2 regions of the Pseudoalteromonas apostichopi genome follow, and region 2 is predicted to be linked to the other one. Evidence: predicted binding sites of a transcription regulator. Region 2 holds the regulator's gene; the other holds the start of a gene.

Region 1 (12,260 bases), 1.6 Mb from region 2:
ATGGTTTTGTAACGCTCGCCAGTTAATACGTTAAGTACCGCTTGGGTACCTACAATTTGCGAGGTTGGCGTAACCAAAGGAATAAAACCTAAGTCTTCACGAACACGTGGGATCTCAAGTAATACTTGATCAAGCTTATCAGCCGCGCCTTGTTCTTTAAGCTGGTTTTCCATGTTAGTTAACATGCCGCCAGGTACCTGAGCTAATAAGATGCGACCATCAACGCCTTTTAAGCTACCTTCAAAAGCAGCATATTTCTTACGTACATCACGGAAGTAAGCTGCAATTTCTTCTAATTGGTTTAAATCAAGGCCAGTATCTCGCTCTGTGCCTTCGACAATTGAAACTATTGTCTCCGTCGCGCTATGACCATAAGTCATACTCATTGACGAAATCGCCGTATCAAGCATATCAATACCTGCATCGATTGCTTTTTGATAAGTTGCAGTGCTTAAGCCAGTAGTAGCATGGCATTGCATCGCAATAGGAATAGACACGGTTTCTTTTAGGCCTTTGATCAACTGCTCACAATCATATGGCTTTAATAAACCTGCCATATCTTTAATACAAATCGAATGACAGCCAAGCTCTTCAAGCTGTTTTGCGAGTTTCAGCCACATATCAAGTGTATGTACAGGACTTACTGTGTATGAAATTGTACCTTGAGCGTGAGCTCCCACTTTAACAGCTGCTTTAATAGCAGTTTCAAGGTTTCGTACATCGTTCATCGCATCGAAAATACGAAATACATCAACACCATTTTTGTGTGCTCGCTCGACAAACTTTTCGACCACATCATCAGCATAATGACGGTAGCCTAAAAGGTTTTGTCCACGAAGTAACATTTGCTGCTTAGTGTTTGGCATTGCAGCCTTTAGTTCGCGAATACGTTGCCAAGGATCTTCACCTAAATAACGGATACACGAGTCAAACGTTGCACCCCCCCATGATTCAATTGACCAATAACCCGCATTGTCGAGTTTTTCGGCTATGGGTAGCATGTCGTCTAAGCGCATACGCGTTGCCAAAAGAGACTGGTGTGCGTCACGCAATACTAATTCGGTTAATTTTAATTTAGCCATGTTCGAGCTGCCCCGTTATTTTTGTTTATTTCGAAATTGAGCGATTGCAGCGCTTATTGCTGCAATATGTGCCTGAGGCACACCCTGTTGAGGTTGAATTTTTGCTGTTCGCGTAGGTTCTGCACTTGCTGGATCATCAAATCGACCCACTAGTTTTGACATTAAAGTGACTGCTGTAATCAGAATAGTCAGAAAAACAAACACGCCTACCATGCCTGTTACCATCAAACTGGCCGCAGTGGTGAGTAATCCACCTATATCCATACGACTCCCCTCGCTTACTTAAAATAAAAAGTTATTTTTGTTAAATAATTATGCACCAATAATAACAAACCAAAATCATTTGTATAGCACCATTGTAAATTGGTAAAACCAATTAATTTTAAAATAACATGCCGCACATATAATTAACACCCTACATTTCCATCATTCAAAGCCTCGATATAGATGATATAAATAGTCGATATAGCCATAAGTTATATGTTCAGCTATTAACTAAAAACCAGAAAGCGTCTAAAAACCACACACAACAAGGTGTTAGACTTTACCAACCAATAAAAAGTTAAATTGGTCTTACCAATACTGTGGCAATCTGATGTTTTCCTCATGCAACTCAATATGAAAAAATATCACTATGAATAACTTACATGCTTACTCGTAAATGTTACCAAGTGATGAACATCTACCAGCATCACAAATAAAGGTAAACCATTGAAATAAAACAAGTAAAACATCTGGCACAGAACTCGCTTCAGTTACATCGAACTTTAGAAAATTTAAATAGCCAAGGAGACCATTATGTTACGCTGGACCATTACTTTTTTAGTTATCGCGTTAATCGCAGCAGTGTTAGGTTTTGGTGGTATCGCAGGAGCCGCTGCAGGCATCGCTAAAATTATCTTTTTTATATTTTTAGTACTACTAGTTATTTCACTGGTATCTGGAGCTCTTAGAGGTAACGCCCCTAAGTAGTTATAAGCAAATAACCACTTAATTTATTTTATTTACAAGGAATTTCGTTATGAAAAATTCAACTTTGAAAGCCGCTACTATCGCTCTATTTTCAGGTCTATTCATCATGGGTTGTGAAGATAACTCGGCAGAAGATGCAGGTGAGCGTATTGATGAAGCAATTACTGATACACAAAATGCTGTTGAAGACGCATGTGAAGAAGTAAAAGAAGGTGTTAACGCAGAAGAAACTAACTGCTAATCACAACACTTTATGAAGAAAGCGGCCAAGTGTCGCTTTTTTTGTGTATGCAAGTTAGCAAGTTAGCAAGTTAGCAAGTTAGCAAGTTAGCAAGTTAGCAAGTTAGCAAGTTAGCAAGTTAGCAAGTTAGCAAGTTAGCAAGTTAGCAAGTTAGCAAGTTAGCAAGTTAGCAAGTTAGCAAGTTAGCAAGTTAGCAAGTTAGCAAGTTAGCAAGTTAGCAAGTTAGCAAGTTAGCAAGTCTAGGCTGCCTGCTGCTTGTGTCAAGGAGCTTGCTAACTTTACTCTTTCCCCCAGAAACTCGCTAATTTGTTAGGTTTCGCTCCGCTCTACCCTACGCCACGTAGGTCGTTATTTATGGCGACACGTGTTTTATCACACATACGTGACGGGCTAAAGCCCGACTTACAGCCGCATAAATTGAGAGAATCGCGCGAAATAAATTTCACGCCTACGCGGGGTAAACCCGCAGCTACCTTAAGCTCGTAACTTTACTCTTTCCCCTAGAAACTCGCTAACTTGTTGGGTTTCACTTACAACCCGTTGTGAGGGGCTCGTTTGTCGTTACACTCGCTATATGCCACTTCCCATCAACAAAGCTCACTTTTGCTACATCACTCACAGCAAAATCACCAGGTACATTCAAGCGTGTTAAGTTACTTGCTAACTGTTGTTTACAGTATGGACCTGTATCACCATGCATCACTAACACAGGCTTATTGGTGTGCTTTGCGAAGTCACTGATGGCATCACGGTATACTTTAAAAGCATCACAGTTTGAGCGCTGTGATTCACTACAAACTGGTTTACTGGTCGGGTGGTAAATATCAGCCTGAAAGCCAAACACATACGCCTTAGCATCTTGCTGAATGAGTGCTTGTTTTAACCAAATTAAATTGTACTTATCACGTTTGTCGGCTGCATCAAGTGCTGCGCTTTTGTCACTTTTTAAAATTTGCGAGCGACCATTAAAAGTACCTGGTATATGTAAGGTGCGAAACTCAATGCCATCGAATTGCCAACGAGCATTCTCTAGCATTTCAGCTTGTGTTACATAACCCTGTAACTGTTTTGCTTTTTGTCTATAAGCATCGTCGAACATTAAGCCTTTAACAAAACTTAGCCGTTCGAGCTCATCGAATTGAGGAGTTAATGTGACGCGGTCGCAATCTGTCCACTCATTATCACCTGGGGTGTAAATAAAAGGCTGCGTAGTCAGCGATGTTAATAACGCCTTATTAGTTTGCAAAAGCTTATTCGTGCAAGCAAGCGCTCCTGATTTCATGTCGCCAAGGTGCATTAAAAAGCCATGGGGTGTTGCAGCGATTGCCTTAGTAATTTTTCCGTCATTTGCGAGATTAATTTCATCAATCGGGGTGTATGGCATATCGCCCATAACTAAAAAAGTATTTGAAGTCATTGCAAGCGCTAATGACATTGAACTAACAAACATACAACTTACCCCTAAAAATACAGATACCTTAAGCTCTCATAATGACAACTAAATGAAAACCAACTGCGGCAGTTTTTTTCTATCAATGTTAAACTGCTGCCAGTCGAATAAGTGAGTCTGAGAATGACATTAAGTACAAATTACACACTAGATAAACCGTATTATTACGAATGCTTTGATGAGTCTTTACCTTATTCATCACAAGCCAAGCCTAAATACCCGCTGTTGGCATTGTTAATAACCTTAGGCTTATTAGCTTTTTATCAATTAGAGAACCATTATCTGGGCAGCTTTATGATTATGCTTGCTGTCGTTGAGTGTTTATCGTTTTATTACAAGCGCCCATGGTGGGTCGCAAGACAAATGATGAGCCGAGCATCAGGTAGCGAAGTGACCATCATCTTTGATGATGAAGGAGTGAAGGCCGAAAACCCATATAAAAGCTACCAATTAAGCTGGCAACAAATTAGTGAGATTATTGAAACTGAACGAGGTTATATTTTAAAGGCGCAGCGCGGTATGCAATATATTTCTAAACAAGCGCTAAATGATGAAATAACAGCTGAACTAAATAAAAGAGCCACTCAATGAGTGGCTCTTAAAAATATCTATCGCTGATTAAACATTGCCCGGATTTGGGTTAGATTTCTCTGCTTGGATTCGCATGTAGATTTCTTCACGATGTACTGATACATCTTTAGGTGCATTTACACCAATGCGAACTTGATTTCCTTTAACACCAAGAACAGTAACTGTTACTTCGTCACCGATCATAAGGGTTTCACCTACTCTACGAGTTAGTATTAGCATTCTCTTGCTCCCATGTTCCAAAAAATTAAAAGATTCCGCGTCAAAAACATTCTAATGAAATCTAGACTTAAAAGTAAGTAAAAACTCTAGATCTTATTCATTTTCAGTTAAAAAAACTTTGTGTAGTGCACGTACAGCCAGTTCTAAATATTTTTCATCAATTAAAACTGATATCTTTATTTCTGATGTCGACACAAGCATCACTTTGATGTTTTCTTCGCCAAGCGCATTAAAAAATAAGCTTGCCACACCAGAGTGAGATTTCATCCCTACACCTACTGCAGACACTTTGGCAACATTGCTGACCCCTTTAATAGATTCTGCGCTGATACCATCTTGGTTTTTGGTCAGAATTTCGAGTGCTTGCTCAAAATCATTCGTGTGCACAGTAAAAGCATAGTCTATTTTTTCAAAGTTATGATTAACTTGATTAATCATATCTATTTCGATGCCGAATTCTGCGAAAAGTTTCAATATTTTTGCAAGGTTTTCCGTCCCTTGGTGCACGCCATTGACGTAAATCAAACTTTCGTCACGATTAAAGGCGATACCCGACACAATGTTTGCTTGCACATCCGGTTCCTCAAAACTGATCAAGGTTCCTTGATCCGGGTTAAAACTCGATAACACTCTGAGCGGTATATTGTATTTTCCTGCGGCTTCGACACTGCGAATATGCAGAACCTTAGCCCCAAGACTGGCCATTTCAAGCATCTCTTCGAAGGTAACATGGCTCATACGTCGCGCATTTGGTTCAATACGCGGATCAGTGGTGTATACCCCATCAACATCGGTGTAAATTTGACATTCATCCGCATTGACAGCACCTGCAATCTCAACCGCAGAAGTATCTGTACCACCGCGACCGAGCGTGGTGATATTACCTTCAATATCGCGCCCCTGAAAGCCTGCAATTATGGCAATACGGTTATGCTCAAGCTCATGCTTTAGACGAGTCGCAGCAACCTCTTCAATACGCGCTTTACCAAACATATTGTCGGTGCGAATATTAACCTGATCGGCAAGTAAGCTTACCGCTGAATGACCACGTTTAATGATAGCCATTGCCAATAAAGAGACTGAGACTTGCTCACCTGTGGTCAGCAATACATCAAGCTCACGAGCGCTAGGTCGAGAATCGATTTGTTTAGCGAGTTCAATAAGACGGTTAGTTTCTCCCGACATAGCCGAAAGCACTACCACAACTTGGTGGCCTTGTTGCTTAGTTTTTACAACAAGGTCGGCGACGGCCTCAATTCGCTCTATTGAGCCAACTGAGGTGCCACCGAATTTTTGGACGATAAGTGCCACTAGTGATTAAGAACGCTCAGTTAACCAGCCAGTTACACTTTCTAAGGCTGCAGTAAGGTTCTCTGGCTGAGTACCACCTGCTTGTGCCATATCAGGACGACCACCGCCCTTACCACCTACTTGTGCAGCCATGTGATTTACAAGCTCACCAGCTTTCACTTTACTTGTTAGGTCTTTAGTTACACCCGCGATCAGGCTTACTTTATCGCCATTGGCTACACCAAGAGCAATTACACCTGAACCAATCTTAGTTTTCAGGTCATCAACCATGCCACGTAGTGCTTTAGATTCAGTACCAGCAACATCAGCGACCAGAAGTTTGATACCATTCACTTCAACTACAGAGTCAAGTAACGATGCCCCTGCCGCACTTGCTAGCTTGTCGTTAAGCTGGGCAATTTGCTTCTCAAGACCTTTTGACTTCTCAAGTAATGCTGTCACTTTTTCAAGTACACTGCTGCTATCACCTTTTACTAGCGCTGCAACATCATTTAGCTGTTGCTCTTGCTCATTAACATAGGCAACAGCTTCTGCACCTGTTACTGCTTCGATACGGCGAATACCTGCAGCGATACCACTTTCTGACACAATTTTGAATAAGCCGATATCACCAGCACGCTTAACGTGTGTACCACCACATAGTTCAATTGAGTAATCACCAATGGTTACTACGCGAACTTCGTCGTCGTATTTTTCACCGAATAATGCCATTGCACCTTTTGCTTTGGCATCTTCAATAGCCATTAGCTCAGTTTCAAGAGCAAAGTTACGACGGATCTCATCATTCACTGCGCGCTCGATTTGACGTAATTCGTCTTTTGTTACCGCTTCAAAGTGAGAGAAGTCAAAACGTAAACGCTCAGGGTCAACAAGTGAACCTTTTTGATTTACGTGCTCACCTAAAATTTGACGTAACGTCTCGTGCAATATGTGTGTTGCAGTGTGGTTTTTCTTGATGCTATCGCGACGTGCTGCATCAATTGTTGCCTCTGCTTTATCATTTGTACCAATGCGTCCTTGAACACGACCGTGGTGCGCAAATGCGTTACCAAGCTTAGTAGTGTTAGTGACTACGAACTCACCACCAGCGACTTTTAACACACCCGTATCACCAACCTGGCCACCAGATTCAGCATAAAAAGGTGTACGGTCTAAGATTGCGATACCTTCTTGACCATCTTCAAGTACAGAAACTGATTGACCTTCAGAGAAAAGCTCAACCACAGTGCCAGTGTAATGCTCTGCATCGTAGCCTTTAAAGTCAGTGTGTTTTTCTGACTTAAGTTGTTGGTTGTAATCAGCACCAAACTTACCAGCTTGCTGTGCTTGCTTACGCTGTACGGCCATACATTCTTGGAAGCCGTGCTCATCAATCGTCATGAAACGCTCACGCGCCACATCTGCTGTTAAGTCAGCAGGGAAACCGTAAGTGTCATAAAGCTTGAACACTAAGTCGCCAGGGATCACATCACCTTTGATGTCAGTTAGGCTTTCTTCTAAAATAGCAAGACCACGCTCAAGTGTTTTACCAAACTGCTCTTCTTCAATACGTAGTACTTTCTCGATAATTTCTTGTTGCTTAGCAAGCTCTGGGTACGCTTGGCCCATTTGTTCGATTAGAGCAGCAACTAGCTTGTAGAAGAACGCACCTTTCGCGCCTAGCTTATTACCGTGACGAACTGCACGACGAATAATACGACGTAACACATAGCCACGGCCTTCGTTTGATGGCATAACGCCATCAGATACTAAGAACGCACATGAACGAATGTGGTCAGCAACAACGCGTAGTGATTTATCATCTAAGTCTTGCGCGTTTGTTACTTTAGCTGCAGCGGCAATAAGTGCTTGGAATAAATCGATTTCATAGTTTGAGTGAACGCCTTGTAAAATTGCAGAGATACGCTCAAGACCCATACCTGTATCAACAGACTGCTTAGGAAGAGGTTCCATTGTGCCGTCGGCATGGCGGTTATACTGCATAAATACTAGGTTCCAGATCTCGATGAAACGGTCACCGTCTTCTTCTGGAGAGCCAGGAGGACCACCCCAAATTTCTTCACCGTGATCGTAAAAGATTTCAGAACATGGACCACAAGGACCCGTATCACCCATTGACCAGAAGTTATCGCTAGTTGCAATGCGAATAATGCGATCTTCACTTAGACCCACTTCTTTATGCCAAATGTTGAAGGCTTCTTCATCATCGTGATAAATGGTTACTAGTAGCTTTTCTTGCGGTAGTTTTACAACATCAGTTAGAAACTCCCACGCAAACTTGATTGCGTCTTGCTTGAAGTAATCACCAAAGCTGAAGTTACCTAACATTTCAAAGAATGTATGGTGACGTGCAGTGTAACCTACGTTTTCTAGGTCGTTATGTTTACCACCTGCACGCACACAACGTTGTGAGCTGGTCGCACGTGAGTAAGGGCGGCTTTCGGCACCTAAAAATACATCTTTAAATTGCACCATACCGGCGTTATTAAATAATAACGTGGCATCGTTACCCGGGATCAGCGAGCTTGAAGGAACAATTTGGTGTTGTTTAGAGGCAAAAAAGTCTAAGAACTGTTGCCTGATCTGTGCGGTAGTCATATGCTGCATGTGAAAATCTCACCCGTTTATTGCTGTGCTTGCATTGCAAAATCAATTTGTTCGTAATTAAAGCCTCGATACATCAAGTAGCGTACACGTTTCGCTCTTTCTTTATGGTCGAGTTCTTTACCTGAATTTGAAAACTTCTTTAAATATGCGTCCTGCGCGAGTTCGAACCAATCGACTTCGAACTCCTCGAGCGTCTTATCTAATAATGCTCGGTCTATCCCTTTTGCCATTGCTTCGCTCTGAATGCGTTTTGCACCATGATACTTAGCTAAATGGCGGCGTACAAACCCTTCACAGTAGCGCTGTTCGTTGATAAAGTTGTGTGACTCACACCAGTCTAACAAGCGTTCTGTGAACTCCGGCGACGCCTCTTTTTGCAGTAACTTTCGTGTTAAATCTCGACGCGAATAATCTTGTCGAGACAGTAACCAAAGTACATAATTCTTTAACTTTTGTTCTTTATCATCCATTACGCGTCAAAGCGTCCTGATTGTGACTGTGCTTCAGGTGCTTTTGTTTGGTCATCACCTTTTGGCACAACCGGCATAAAAATAGCCTGAAAAGACACAAAGAAACTAATGTAACAAATTGGCATTAAAACCAATAGAGGAATAAATGATAAAGGAATACAGATTACCATTAAAACGGCGCAAATTAGACCATAAACACTCAGTGGCGCCATATTATGGTAAAACACCATGAATGAGGTTTTTAAAACCTGAAACATATTGCTTTGTTTTTGAAAGTAAACCAATGGCACTGCATAAGCAAAAGCTGTTAGATACACACAGATAGCCAATAGAAATACCGCAACTTGCCCCATTGAAATGGTTGCCAATAAATCTGTAATGTGTGTTTGGTTCTGCGGATCAAAAGTCTGGCTCGAAATAACTGCGTAGGCATCAGCAAAAATGAAATTAGAAAGTAAGGCTAATAAAATACCTGCTGCCATCTGATACACTGCAACGCGCACTAAACCTATACGGTTTCCTTTATTACTAAACGGCTTAAAGATATCAGCTTGGCTGATAGTCCCGCCTTGTTGTTTTGTTAATACAGCTTGATAAAAACCAGCCATCAAAAACGGGGTTACAAATGCACCAACAACTTGCAGTAAAGGTAGCAGCAATGCCAAAAAGCTAATTATCACGATTAGCAGGTGCATTAAAATAAAGGTAAACGGTTGCAGCTTAAAGATTTCCCATCCAGCTTTAAACCATTTAACGCCTGCACCTGCTTTAAAAATACGTACTTCGATCGACATAGTTTCTCATTCAATAACAACAAAACGCACCGAGTATAACTGGGTGCGCTACTTGTTTATAGTCACCTATAGTGAAAATTACTCAGGCTTTTTAATTTTTTTAATATCAAGCATGTGCGAGCCATGTTTGATTTTCGTTTCGAGGTAAGCTCGGTTACCTACCACACCCGCTTTGATGTGTGCATGAGTGCCAACCACCGACTCAACCTCAATGCCTGCATCACGCAGTGCTTTAAGCTTATTTGGGTTGTTTGTCATTAACTTAACGTGATTTAAGTTAAGCGCTTCTAACATTAACACTGCGTCTGAAAAGTCACGCAAATCGTCAGCAAAACCCAAGTGGTTATTCGCTTCGTAAGTATTCATGCCTTGTGACTGCAATACATACGCATCAATTTTATTGTATAAACCAATGCCACGGCCTTCTTGGCGTAAATATAATAAAATGCCACCTTGCTGGTGCATCATTTCGATACACTCATTTAATTGCTCACCACAATCACAACGAGACGAGTGAAATACATCTCCCGTTAAACATTCTGAATGCATACGAATTAATGGTACGTCTTGCTCTGTGTCGGCTTGATTAAAAACTAAAGCAACATGCTCTTGGCCATCTTTTAAGCCACTGAAAGATACGATTTCTGCAGGGATATCACTGTTTTTGCCAACATTCAGCTGGACTCTTGCTCTTACTTGCGCCACGACAAATCCAAATTAAAAAATAAATGCGATACTGCAAATGTGATTACAACAGCTTGAAGGTTGTAAGGATGCAACATACGACGAGTGATAACTAATATTGAGGCAGTTACCAGCAATTCAAGTATTATACACTCAAACCACCCCAAGATACGAGCTTTGCGCCTCGCTTTAGTGGCGCTAATAAAGTACCTTAAAAGCTCTACCCTCTACAGCTAGGCTATTGAATTAAAAAAATTACTTAATAAACCTTTGCAGATATTCGAAAAAATAGATTAGTTTAATCTCAATAAACCGCTAAGCCTTTTTTCAAACCATTAATAAAAACAACAATAATAGGGAATATTATGAAAAAAGCCTTCGTGCTAATTTGTAGCGCCCTGCGACTAAGCCTGCCAATCATCAGTTCAACGAATCATACTTCGTACCTTAAACCTTAACAGTGACACATCGAGTGTAATTTGCTACCTTGCACCTAATGATGATAATAATTATCATCAACAAGTATTAATCCCCCCTTCTCTGGGCAAAATAATAAGGACTATTATGAAAAAAAGCTCACTTGCCTTATGCATTACACTACTGTTTAGCCAGCAAGGCATTGCCAATGAAACGACCACCCAAGAATTTAACGAGACCTACCGCGCTTATGTCGCCGCTGTAGAAAATAAGCAAGACAGTAGTGAGCTTGCCAAAAAAGCGTTTGAGCTTGGCAAAGAAATTTATGGAGAAAGCGCCGACAACACCGCTAATCTTGCTATTAACTATGCAAACAGCCTTGCTGAATACAAACAAGAACAACGCTTTGAGTTATATCGTACAGCCTACGAAATACTAGAACAAAACCATGGCAAGCTAAGTGTACAAGTGTATGACTCATTAATCGGCATGGCAGAATCAACTCCCTCAGCAAAGCGTGCTGATACATATCTTGATGATGTCATTGCTATTGCTGAAAAACAAAACTCAGCCAAGCTTGTTGCAGATGCAAAAATGACCGCCGCTCGTATCCTCGCTTACAAAGGTAGTGGCGAGCGCTATTACACAGCAAAGGAATATCTTGAAGAAGCCGATAAGTACTACCAAGAAAACTTACCAAATAACGCAGTTGATCGGATCAGTGCAGACTTTTTAGTTGCCGCATTTGCAGAAAATCAACGTAAATACAGCACCGCCATTGAACGTTTAAATCACGTAGTTAGTGTATTTGATCAAGAGTTAGACTTTGATCATCAAACCGAATTAAACGCCCATTCAAAGCTAGTTCACTTATACGAAAAAACAGGTAAAAGCGACGAAGCAACTAAACATTGCTTAGCGATAGCGAAAATGGTGCCATGGAAAGAGAGCCAAGAACAAGAACCGTTATACCGCGTGCATCCTAAATATCCAAAATCAAAAGTTCAACGTATGGAAGATGGCAGTGTCGTAATGGAGTTTGAAGTAACCCCGTCTGGCTTTGTAGACAACATAACTGTGGTAGGTTCTGAGGGTGGCTCTGCATTTGAAAGAGAAGCGGTTAAAGCAGTAAAACAATGGCGTTATGCCCCTAAGTTTGAAAACGGTCAAGCGATTGCTGCGACTTCTCGGGTGCAATTAGACTTTAAAATCAACAACTAAATAACAGGGTCGCAATGCGACCCTTTTTTATACCAATTCGCTTTATTAAGTAATCTATTTTGAGGCAAGAAAACCTCGTTGATAGCAAGGCAAAAATTTCGTTATTTAGTTGTTCTAAATCAGAAATTTTTAACGTAGATAGCGACAGGTTTAATCCCTCAAAATGATTAAGTATTATTGCGGATTGGTATCATAGCTTTT
Region 2 (12,260 bases):
TGTTAAGTATAGACGATCTGCTTGAGATAGAAATTGTTCGTATATATTTCCACCGCCTATAATCATTACTTCTTCAACATCAGCAACCAATTCCAGCGCAGCCTCAGGTGAAGTAACCACCTCAATACCCTCTGCGGTATAATCAGCATTACGCGTGATAATAATATTTTGACGGCCTGGCAAAGGGCGGCCTATTGATTCAAACGTTTTACGGCCCATGATCACAGGCTTTGCCATGGTTACTTTTTTAAAGTGTTGCAGATCGGCAGGTAAATGCCATGGCATTTGGTTGTCTTGACCAATTACTCGGTTATTTGCCATAGCAGCAATCATTGAAATTTTCACACTAAACCTTAATACTTTTTTCTTATTAATAAAAAAGGAGCGCATGGCTCCTTTTCAGTTTTAAATTTTATCGTTGGTAGATAACTTCTACATCGTAGTCATCATCATCCCAGTCGTCATCCCAATCATCATCGTCTTGAGAGGTCGCTTTCTGATGATAAGTATCCCACTTAAATTCAACTTCTTCTTTCTCTTCTTCAGCGAATTTCTCTTTCGGCATACTATCAAGTAGCGCCATAATGTCATGACAAAGTGCTTGAGTATTTTGTTTATTCGCAGCAGAGATACGGTAAACATTAGCCTCTTCACCTAGCTCTTCGGCAATTTCATTACACAGGGCTTCAGCTTCACCTTCTGGTAATAGGTCAATTTTGTTAAACACTAACCAGCGCGGCTTTTCAGCAAGTTTAGGGCTGTATTGGTGCAGCTCATTAATAATCGCAAAGGCATTATCAACCGGATTTGTGCCATCAACAGGCATAACATCAATGATATGCAGTAATACACGACAACGCTCTAAGTGCTTTAAGAAGCGAATACCCAGGCCAGCACCATCTGAAGCCCCTTCGATTAGACCAGGGATATCAGCAATTACAAATGACTTATTAGCGTCTGGGCGTACTACACCAAGATTAGGAATAAGCGTCGTAAACGGGTAATCAGCCACTTTTGGTTTAGCTGCAGAAACACTGCGGATAAACGTTGATTTGCCGGCATTTGGTAAACCAAGTAAGCCAACATCCGCAAGTAGCATTAGCTCTAGGCGTAAGCTGCGAACTTCACCAGGTGTGCCTAGTGTTTTTTGACGAGGCGCACGGTTTGTACTTGATTTAAAACGTGCATTCCCCAAGCCATGGAAACCACCTTTTGCAACAACAACCTTTTGACCATGCTTGGTCAAATCACCTAATGACTCTTCAGTATCAACATCAATGATACGTGTACCCACAGGTACTTTAAGCGTTAAATCAGCGCCTTTTTTACCAGTCATGTTACGGCTTTGACCATTTGTGCCGCGCTCTGCTTTATGAAAACGCTCAAATTGGTAATCAATTAACGTATTTAAGTTTTCATCGGCTTGTAGATAAACGCTGCCGCCATCGCCGCCGTCGCCGCCATCAGGACCGCCATCTGGTACATATTTTTCACGTCGGAAAGATACGACACCGCTGCCGCCATCACCCGCGTCACAACGAATTTCTACTTCATCTACAAACTTCATGATTACTCACTTTAAGATTGGCTTGTTAATAACTCTATTATATACCTAAGTGCCCTATTCAGCACCCAATGCCAAGGTGCTTAGGTATATATTTATACGCACTATTATGCGCCTTAAAACAAAAAACCCCGCAAAGGCGGGGTTTTTCAAATATCGAGATGATTACTCAGCTACGATATTTACGTATTTACGGTTTAAAGGACCTTTCTGTTCGAATTGAACTTTACCATCTGCTTTTGCGAAGATAGTGTGGTCTTTACCGATACCTACGTTTGCGCCAGCGTGGAAACGAGTACCACGTTGACGAACAATGATGCTACCCGCTAGAACTGATTCGCCACCAAAACGCTTAACACCTAGGCGTTTGCTTTCTGAATCGCGACCGTTACGAGTACTACCAGCTGCTTTTTTATGTGCCATTTCTCAGTACCTCTAATTAAGCGCTAATGCCAGTGATTTTAACTTCAGTGAACCATTGACGATGGCCCATTTGCTTACGAGAATGCTTACGACGTCTAAATTTAACAATCTTAACTTTCTCACCGCGACCGTGTGAAACAACCTCAGCTGTTACTTTACCACCGTTTACGAACGGTACACCGATCTCGATTTTCTCACCATCAGCAACTAAAAGTACTGAATCAAATTCAACTGCTGCACCAGTTTCAACGTCTAATTTCTCAAGACGAATTGTTTGACCTTCAGTCACACGGTGCTGTTTACCACCACTTTGGAAAACCGCGTACATAATTAACTCCGTCTGTGCGCCCTCAAATCGACGCAACTAAAATATTCTTCAATAGGGCGCGAAGTTTACGCTAATGTGCAAAAACTAGCAAGCCTCTTTTTCGATAAAATGAATAAAAAATAGCTGCATTGAGAGCAATTCAATATTTTTCTCTATTCTATCTTAAAAACACCACATGCCAAGCGGTTTTTACGATCTCATGACAATTAAATTACGCTAATAATACGCACCTTGAAAATTCAAAAAGCTGATCACTTATTAATCAAGGTTATAAATTTATCTTGGCAAAATTGATCTCAAATAAAAAACTTTACAGTGTTTTTTTAATGAATCATCACAAAATATCGAGCAAGTGCTTTTTTTGTTGTACAATCAGCCCCGTATACCCATAAATATTGGCTCGGAGATCAATGGATATAAAAGCTATCCAGACGTTAATCGAAAATGAAATGGATGACGTCAATCAACTTATACATGCCCAAATGCGTTCAGATGTCGCTTTGGTTAACCAACTCGGTTTATACATAGTAAACAGCGGCGGTAAACGCGTTCGTCCTATGTTGGCCATTTTAGCGGCAAAAGCACTCGGTTATGAGGGTAAAGACCACATTACGCTTGCCACTATCATCGAATTTATTCATACCGCTACTTTATTGCATGACGACGTTGTCGACGAGTCACATTTGCGCCGCGGCACCCCTACAGCAAATGCTGAGTTCGGTAATGCAGCAAGCGTATTGGTGGGTGATTTTATCTATACACGTTCGTTTCAGCTAATGGTTGGCCTTGGAAAAATGCCAATTATGCAAATTTTGGCTGATGCAACGAATGTCATCGCTGAAGGTGAAGTATTACAGCTAATGAACTGTAACGACCCTGACACCACAGAACAAAGCTACATGCAGGTTATTTACAGCAAAACAGCCAAATTGTTCGAAGCTGCAACAGGCCTTGCCGCAATTATTACTGAGCAAGATGAACAAACCCTTGAAGCATTAAACTTATACGGAATGCATCTTGGGACCGCATTCCAACTAGTAGATGATGTCCTTGATTACAACGCCGATGCCGAGCAACTTGGTAAAAACATTGGCGATGATTTAGCTGAAGGTAAACCTACCCTACCGCTTATCTACGCAATGCAAAAAGGCACTCCCGAGCAAGTTAAGCTGGTACGAGAAGCTATTGAGCTTGGTAATGGTATGGATCACTTAGAGAGCATTCTAGCAGCACTAGCTGACACTAAAGCGCTTGAGTTTGCGATGCAAAAAGCAGAACAAGAAGCTGACAAAGCGATTGCTTGTATTGCTTTCTTACCAGACACACCTTACAAACAAGCATTAGAGAGTTTGGCCCGCATCGCCGTTGCCCGCGATCATTAAACTCTATTTATTCGAGCCATTAAAAAAGCCTGCATTTGCAGGCTTTTTTGTTTTCAGCGCTTTTACTAAGTTAACGAATAAGCAAAGCGCCTATCATCTGGCGGAATTAACCGTTGATGAAATCAACACCTTCTTGGATGTCTTTGTTAAGTGTAGCTAGCATGTCGTTTTTAGCTTGCTCTTCGAATGCACTTAACTCACCGTAAGAAAGGATTTCTTCAACGCCGTTTTTACCTAGACGTACTGGGTGTGCGAAGTATGCTGCGTCACCGTTTTCAACTGCAACGTATGCATAATCAACAACTTCTTCACCTTGTAGGCCTTTCACTAAAGACATACAGAAGCGCGCTGCTGCTGCACCCATTGAAAGAGTTGCTGAACCGCCACCGGCTTTAGCGTTAACAACTTCAGTACCTGCGTTTTGGATACGTGGTGTTAATGCTGCAACTTCTTCATCAGTGAAAGTAACACCTTCAACTTGAGAAAGAAGAGGAAGGATTGTAGTACCTGAGTGACCACCGATAACTGGAACTTTAACGTCAGTTGCGCTTAAACCTTTAAGTTCAGCTACAAAAGCTTCTGAACGGATCACGTCAAGCGTTGTGATACCGAATACACGGTTAGCATCGTAAGTACCCGCTTTTTTGAATACTTCAGCAACGATTGGCACAGTGCCGTTTACTGGGTTAGTGATAATACCTACTAACGCTTTAGGACAGTTTTTAACGATGCCTTCAGCTAATGTTTTGATGATACCTGCGTTTACGTTGAAAAGGTCCGCACGGTCCATACCAGGCTTACGTGGCATACCCGCTGGGATAAGAACGATATCACAACCAGCTAATGCTGCGTCTAAGTTGTCAGCACCAAAGCCTTCAACTTTAACGTCTGTTGGGATGTGAGAAAGATCAACCGCTACACCAGGAACAACAGGGGCAACATCATATAACGATAATTCAGAACCTGCAGGTAAACTTGTTTTTAATAATAAAGACAATGCTTGGCCGATACCGCCAGCTGCGCCTAAAACAGCAACTTTCATTGGAATTCTCCGTAATTTGAGGTAGGAAATATTTGTGGCCCTAAAGATAATGAAATTAGCGACTAAAAACAAATTTATCCTGCTTATTTCGCGTATAATTTCGACCATAGTTGTAAACTTAGCTGTAAAGACACAGCATTTTGGACGACTTTGTAAACTAATACTGCATAAATATGCAGAGTTGTGTAGAATTACTCCACATTTTATGAATAAAGAAACGGCAACATGCAACCACAAGACAAACAAGAAGCACTAATCAAAGCGTTTAAAGCGCTATTAAAAGAAGAAAACTTCGGCTCACAAGGTGAGATTGTCGAAGCATTGAAAGAGCAAGGCTTTGATAATATTAGCCAAAGTAAAGTCTCTCGCATGTTAAGCAAGTTCGGTGCTGTACGTACCCGTAATGCAAAGCAAGAAATGGTTTATTGTTTACCGGCTGAAATGGGTGTACCAACAGCGAAAAGCCCGCTGCGTCAGCTTGTTATCGATATTATGCATAACGAAATGATGATCATTATTCGTACTAGCCCAGGCGCAGCTCAATTAATTGCTCGATTACTTGATTCTCTAGGTAAGGCGGATGGTGTACTAGGCACTATTGCAGGCGACGACACTATTTTTATCGCCCCTGCGAAGATTTCAGAAATCGATGTCACGCTTGATCGCGTGCGCACTTTATTCGATACAGTTTAAAGCTGCTTTAAAAAGTTTACTGACGGGGCGAAAAACGCAGATCCCATATCGGCTTGAGTAAAATCGAGCCAATGATCATAGCAATCGCCCTGCCCCAACCGGCTCTTTAATACCTGCTCAAACGCATCCCCTTGCGCCGCACACGAAACCATCAAAATCCCCTGTTTATGCACATCACCAAATGGCATGCTTTGATTAAGTAATAGTGGCTGACCGTGCTCATCTTTTAGTTCACTGCGAACCGCATGACTAGTTTCTACAGCAGGCACAATCAAGGTATTATCAAGACGCGTACGCCCCATGATTTGTTCTTGCTCGAACAACGACAAATGCTGCCAGACACTCAAGTCATGCACAAAACGCTGCACATGAATATAGCTGCCTTGGTCTTCAAAGTGCCCCGGTTTGTTGATAAGAGCCGTGCTACGCTTTTGACGACCATGAGGGGTATCACCAGCATAAATAAAGCCATTAAAATCACGCCCATCTAAAAACCGAAAATTACGTACCTGCTCCACCAGCTCTACATCCGGTGTTAATAACTTTAGAATTTGCAGAGCAAATAGATGGTTTACATCTTCGCGGTCTGAGCGAATTTGTACAAACAAGTCAAAAGGCTGTGCACTGATCACATGCTCACTATGAGTCACATTAGGAAAGCTTTGTAATTGACTTGGAATAAATTCGGGCAGGATATGCGGCCAATACTGAGCACCAAGGGCAACCACGCACGACAGCATGGCTTCAGAGAACTGATCTGCAAACTCATCTTGAATAACGCTGACGCGTTTTAGTTTTTTACGTAATGACTCATCATGGCCATCGTAAACATTAAAAAACAGGTGCAAACCATGTAAGTTTGCTTCAGCACAAATCCCAGATTGCGCTTGCGCCATAGTGAATCCTTAGCTTCTCGTTATTTGCACCTAGCCAAGGATTCAAGATTGATTAATCATGAAAAAAATTGACTGTGTGCGGCATTATTTTTATTTTTACAGGCTGCTCAACAGCTAACACGCGATCTTGCTCTGCGGCAACTTCACACTCTTGCCCTGCAATATTGATACGATACACATAACGCGTACCGATAAAGCGTCTTTGCAAGATTGTTAAACTGTTTGCGTCACTGTGAGCAGCTTCACACAACTGAATATAGTGCGGTCTTATGTACACTTGACCTTGCTGACAATCTACATTGTTCGCCGTCAATGAGTGAACCACACCAAACGCCGTTTCGTATTCAGTTGGCGTTAATACTTTCGCCGTTAAGTATATGCCCGTACCAAGAAACTCTGCAACCACCTTTGAGTTAGGTTGGCTAAATAACTGCTCCGCGGAGCCCTGTTGGGCGATTTTTCCACCATGCATAACCGCAAGTGTGTCAGCAAAGGCGAAAGCTTCTTCCTTCGAGTGGGTAACAAATACCGCAGATACCTGCTGATCTTTAATAATGCGACGTATATCTGCAATAAGCTCAAATCGTACTTGTGTATCAATATTCGAAAATGGCTCATCAAGTAATAATAAGCTTGGCTTATAAGCAAGAGCACGAGCAATCGCGACTCGTTGCTGCTGACCACCTGAAAGTTGATGAGGGTAACGCCCAGCACAACCATCTAATTTAACAAGGCTGAGCATTTCGTCCACGCGCTCACGCTTTTGTGCTTTGCTCATATTACTGAGGCCAAACGCAATGTTGTCACTAACCGTTAGATGAGGGAATAACGCATAGTCTTGAAACATCATGCCGATATTACGCTTTTCAGGTGCAACAAATAGTCCGCTATCATTGACCACATTTGAATCTATGCTCATATAGCCTTGCTCGGGCTGTAAAATCCCCGCGATTGCCTTTAAGGTGGTGGTTTTGCCACAGCCACTTGCGCCAAGCAAACAAACAATTTCATCTTGCTCAACATTAAGATTGAGTTCACTCAATACCTTAGTGCCATTGTACTGATAAGCTAGGTCTTGAATTATCAAATGACTCATGAGTGATTTTGCTCCATCGAACGATTAACGAAATACAAAGGAATTAACCCAACTAACACGATAAACAAAGCTGAAATAGACGCAAGCTCTAACTGCTCATCACTAACATACTGAAAAACATGGGTCGCAAGCGTTTCAAAATTAAAAGGCCGAAGTAATAAAGCAGCTGGCAACTCTTTCATGCACTCAATAAATACTAACAAACCAGCAGTAAGAATCCCTCGTTTTAACAACGGTAAATGTACCCGCCATAAGGTTTGTAAGGGTCCTTTGCCCATTGATTGACTAGCCATATCTAGCGATGGACTAATACGCAGAAAGCTACTTTCAAGCGCACCATGCGCAATCGCATAAAAACGCACAACATAAGCAAAGATCATGGCAAATAAAGTGCCACTCAAAAGTAACCCAGGCGATAAACCAAAAGGCTCAAGCCAGTTATTTAATGCATCATCTAGCTGAGTTAATGGGAGTAATACGGCAATGGCCAACACTGTACCTGGCAAGGCATAACCTGTACTTGCTAAACGTCCAGGAAGTAAAGAGTAAGCTTGTTTAGCAATTCGCTGATAAAACAATACCAACAAGCTCAATAGGATGGTTGCAATACTCACCACAACAGCGACTTTAAAACTCTGCCAAGCGTAATTAAAAAATGCCCCATTCCATGCTTCATCGGAATACGCAATGGCGTACTTAATTAACACCCCAACAGGCAGTATAAAAGCAAGTAACAGAACTAACATGCAAGCTAAGCTTGCAGCCCATGCAGCACAGCCTTTTAAGCGATATAATGTTGCGCTGTTGATACTTGACTGACGTTCATATACAGCTTGATTACGTCGGCTAAAGCGCTCCACCATGATGGTTAAAAACAAAATGAGTAGCATAATGCCAGAGATTTTCGCTGCAGCCGTCAATGAGTAATAGCCAAGCCAAGTATCGTAAACAGCAGTCGTTAATGTACTCACCGCAAAATAATTAACGGTGGCAAAGTCAGCCATTGCTTCCATGCTGATTAATGTTATTCCTGCCACAATAGCCCCTCGACCAAGGGGCAAACTAACTCTTAAGAAACTTTTAAATGGCGATAACCCCATCAACTGACTAGCTTGTACTAATTTAAAAGACTGCTCTCTAAGCGCTGTTTTAAAAATAAGGAATAAGTATGGATAGAGTACCAGAGCAATCATAATAATGGCCCCGGTTAACGTACGAATATCAAAAAACCAATAATCATCTGGTGATTGCCAACCAAACCACTCTCTTAGCGCTATTTGAATTGGCCCAGCATAATCAAGTAAGTCAGTATACACATAAGCTATGAGGTACGTTGGCATTGCTAATGGCAGCATTAAAGCCCACTCAAACTGCTTACGTCCCGGAAAATCACAATAGGCAGTTAACCAAGCTAACGGTAAAGCAATAACGCAGCTTAATAGTCCCACTCCGACAATGAGTAATAGCGTATTACGGGTATAATCCCAAAGCACCGTGTCAAATAGGTGCTGAAATACGTCTGAATCCCCTTGCAGAGATTCAAATAACAAAAAGCCTAATGGCGTAACAAGCAACAGGCCAATAAGCCAGGCTATAAGCTGCCAACGCGACAGCGAAAACTTCACATGCATAAGTGGATTAATACCAGATAAAATAAAAGCTGTTAAAAAACAGCTTTTATAAAACGAGGTGTGTTCTCGTTATAAATCAAATTTTACTTCGTCAATTAGCTTCAGTGCCACAGGGCGATATTTGCTGATCTCATCAAGAGGAAGACTGTCTTCTTTAAATTCCCCCCATGATGCAACCATCTCAGATAATGCAACCCCTTGCTTTACTGGGTATTCCATATTAACTGAAGCATACATATTTTGCGCCTTATTGTCGGTCATATACTCAATCAGTTTCAAGGCATTTTCAGGGTTTTTAGCGTAACGGGTCATAACAACGCCCGATACGTTAATATGAGAACCACGGTTAGTTTGATTAGGGAAGTTAATATAAACAGCTTCTGCCCAAGACTTTTGCTGCTCATCTTGCAGCATTTTACCGAAATAGTAGCTGTTGCCTAACGCCAGATCACATAAGCCTTCTTTCACAGCTTTTACTTGTGCTCTGTCATTACCTTGCGGCTTACGCGCTAAATTAGCTTTAACACCTTCTAGCCATTGCTTAGTTTTTACTTCGCCATGGTGAGCAACCATCGAAGCAACTAAACCTAAATTGTATGGGTGTTTGCCTGAGCGCGTGCAAATTTTGCCTTTGTACTTTGGATCGGCTAAATCTTCATATGTTAACTCAGAAAGAGCACCAATACGCTCTTTTGCAGAGTATACATTACGTACACGTTTAGTAAGCGCTATCCACTGACCATCCGCATCGCGAAAGGTGCTTGGCACATTCGCATTTACCACATCACTATTAATTGATTGTGTTAAACCTAAATCTTCTAATTGAATAAGTGCACTAAAATTTGAGGTTAATACTAAATCAGCTTTACTGTGCTTGCCTTCACGCTTTACACGCTCAATCAGACCTTTTTTCGCAAATACCACATTAGTTTTAATGCCAGTTTGCTTAGTGAAATCATCCAAAATAGGCTGAATTAAGAATGGCTGGCGAAACGAGTAAATATTTACTACGTCTGCAGCAAATGCCGGCACGCTCAATAATGCGCTAACTAATACTAAGGCTGTTTTCTTCATTTTATAGCACCTAAATAATAACAATTATCAAAATATTTTACCTAGAGTTAGCGCAAAGTGCACCCGTTTAAACTCATATTTCAATCAACCTAGCTGCCATTTAGGAATTTACATGTAAGAGATGTCTCACCTATATGGCAGCAATTGAGTAAAAAGCACCAGAAAACACTGCCAAAAAACACATAACCAATTGAAATTTAATAATATATATTAAATGACAATAAAATAACCAATAGATTAAGTAGGATTTTGACCTACTCAGCTTTGACCATTTCTCTATAATTATTTACATCAACTAAGCAAGAAGCTTAATGAGTAGATGGATAAGGAAGCATTACTCATAAAACCGCGGAATAAGGTTCATTTGGAGAATAAGGAATTAAGGACAGGCTCAGGAAGAGTAACGCAAAGGAGTGACAACCTACGGACAGCATCAGGATGATGTGGAATGGAATAACAGCAGAATGTTGTTATACAGGAAGTTAAAAAAGTGGAACAAAGGACAGGCCGTTAGGGCATCGCAACGGATTTGCAAATAAAAGGATAGTGTCTGGATGACACGTAAGGGAAGGGTAAAGTAATTACCAGCAAGGATGTAATGGACTTACAAGGAAACAAGGCGGGATTGCCTTATATTACACAGAACCAATAAGTAAAGTGTAATCGCATGGAGTGGCAAAGTTTAGGGAGTTGATTAGATTCAATTGCAGGATGCAAAAAATTAAGAAGATTCCGCAAGCGCGACTAGAGATAGTTCGCGCTTTTCTTTTATCCAAAGGGAACTACTCTGGACGCCCTTTATTTCTCTTACCAAGCAAGTATGCATCTCTGAACTTAAAAAAATGTTCCTCTAGCTTTTTCGTAGCATCCATTTCACCAGCTAGCTCAAGCACCATAATAGCAACCTCAGCGGTGCCTAATTGATGCTCATGTGGGGCAACACGCAATCGATAATCTGAGAGCTTTTCAGGCGTAATAGAAAGCACAGGTAAGTTATCTAGATAAGGGCTTTTACGGATCATTTTCTTTGCTTCGCGCCATGTACCGTCTAAAAAGATAAACAATGGACGTTTACCATCCTCAGGCACTACTTCAGTGATCACACGGGTTTCATCTTCAACATCACTAGCAGGAAAAATAACCATAGGCTGATACTGTGGATCTGCTAACAAGCTTAACAAAGCATCATCTGGGTTCGTTCTATCCCATTTAAAAGCGTGGTTATCTGGAACGATCTCAGCAATTAAACGCCCAGTATTAGATGGCTTAAAACTCTCATTGTGATACATAAGTAAGCAGACCGCCGATTCACACTCAGCCTGCTCTACTCCTTCGCAGATACAATAATGCTCAGCTAATAAACAGCGCTCACAACGCGTTAATTTAGCTCCTCGCGCTTTAAATTCACGACGAGACTCAGCCATTTGTAAAGCACGAAGTACTAACACGGAGTTATTTGAGATAGTAGCCACTGTATTTACCAGAAAATTGAACGGCGCGTATTGTAGCTAAAAATAAGGGGAATAGATATTAGTCTGAGTGGTTTGTTTTAGCTCTAAACTAAAACAAAAAACCCAGCAGAAGCTGGGTTTTTAAGCTATTCGTCAAAAGAACTTACTTCTTTTTAACTGCTTTTTTATTTGGAAGGTCAGTGATTGAACCTTCGAAGATTTCAGCAGCTAGACCGATTGATTCGTTTAACGTTGGGTGAGCGTGAATAGTTAACGCTAGGTCTTCACCGTCTGCGCCCATTTCAACTGCTAGGCCGATTTCGCCTAACATTTCACCTGCGTTGATACCAACCATAGCACCACCGATAACACGACCTGAGTCTTTATCGAAGATTAGCTTAGTTTGACCTTCAGTACGTGCAGAAGCAATCGCACGACCAGAAGCTGCCCAAGGGAATACTGCAGTTTCGATGCTTAAACCTTGCTCTTTAGCTTCTTTCTCTGTTACACCAACCCATGCAATTTCAGGATCTGTGTATGCGATTGAAGGAATGCACTTAGGATCGAAGAAATGTTTCTGGCCAGAAATAACTTCTGCAGCAACGTGAGCTTCGTGAACCGCTTTGTGCGCAAGCATTGGTTGACCAACGATATCACCGATAGCGAAGATGTGATCAACG

What was found. Region 2 encodes ArgR, which controls arginine synthesis, uptake and breakdown. Its sites were predicted from a motif close to ANTGAATANNTATTCANT; they were not measured.
Region 1: the regulator ArgR is predicted to act here: its motif matches at 1,386-1,403, upstream of QUE86_RS03595 (OadG family protein).

Annotation. Positions count from the first base shown of each region.
Region 1 is NZ_AP028065.1:805,335-817,594, forward strand. Features, by position in the region: gene oadA (sodium-extruding oxaloacetate decarboxylase subunit alpha) at 1-1,082, opposite strand, end outside; gene QUE86_RS03595 (OadG family protein) at 1,098-1,346, opposite strand; gene QUE86_RS03600 (DUF1328 domain-containing protein) at 1,881-2,054, shown strand; gene QUE86_RS03605 (hypothetical protein) at 2,104-2,295, shown strand; gene QUE86_RS03610 (hypothetical protein) at 2,822-3,745, opposite strand; gene QUE86_RS03615 (YcxB family protein) at 3,869-4,336, shown strand; gene csrA (carbon storage regulator CsrA) at 4,364-4,555, opposite strand; gene QUE86_RS03625 (aspartate kinase) at 4,649-5,866, opposite strand; gene alaS (alanine--tRNA ligase) at 5,873-8,473, opposite strand; gene QUE86_RS03635 (regulatory protein RecX) at 8,491-8,943, opposite strand; gene QUE86_RS03640 (BPSS1780 family membrane protein) at 8,943-9,737, opposite strand; gene QUE86_RS03645 (GTP cyclohydrolase II) at 9,816-10,442, opposite strand; gene QUE86_RS03650 (energy transducer TonB) at 10,986-12,059, shown strand; gene QUE86_RS03655 (low molecular weight protein-tyrosine-phosphatase) at 12,250-12,260, opposite strand, start outside.
Region 2 is NZ_AP028065.1:2,364,610-2,376,869, reverse strand. Features, by position in the region: gene folA (type 3 dihydrofolate reductase) at 1-333, opposite strand, end outside; gene cgtA (Obg family GTPase CgtA) at 413-1,567, opposite strand; gene rpmA (50S ribosomal protein L27) at 1,730-1,987, opposite strand; gene rplU (50S ribosomal protein L21) at 2,004-2,315, opposite strand; gene ispB (octaprenyl diphosphate synthase) at 2,726-3,697, shown strand; gene mdh (malate dehydrogenase) at 3,804-4,739, opposite strand; gene argR (transcriptional regulator ArgR) at 4,965-5,432, shown strand; gene QUE86_RS10695 (Dyp-type peroxidase) at 5,429-6,328, opposite strand; gene QUE86_RS10690 (ABC transporter ATP-binding protein) at 6,381-7,424, opposite strand; gene QUE86_RS10685 (ABC transporter permease) at 7,421-9,055, opposite strand; gene QUE86_RS10680 (Fe(3+) ABC transporter substrate-binding protein) at 9,125-10,129, opposite strand; gene QUE86_RS10675 (tRNA-uridine aminocarboxypropyltransferase) at 10,912-11,553, opposite strand; gene lpdA (dihydrolipoyl dehydrogenase) at 11,744-12,260, opposite strand, start outside.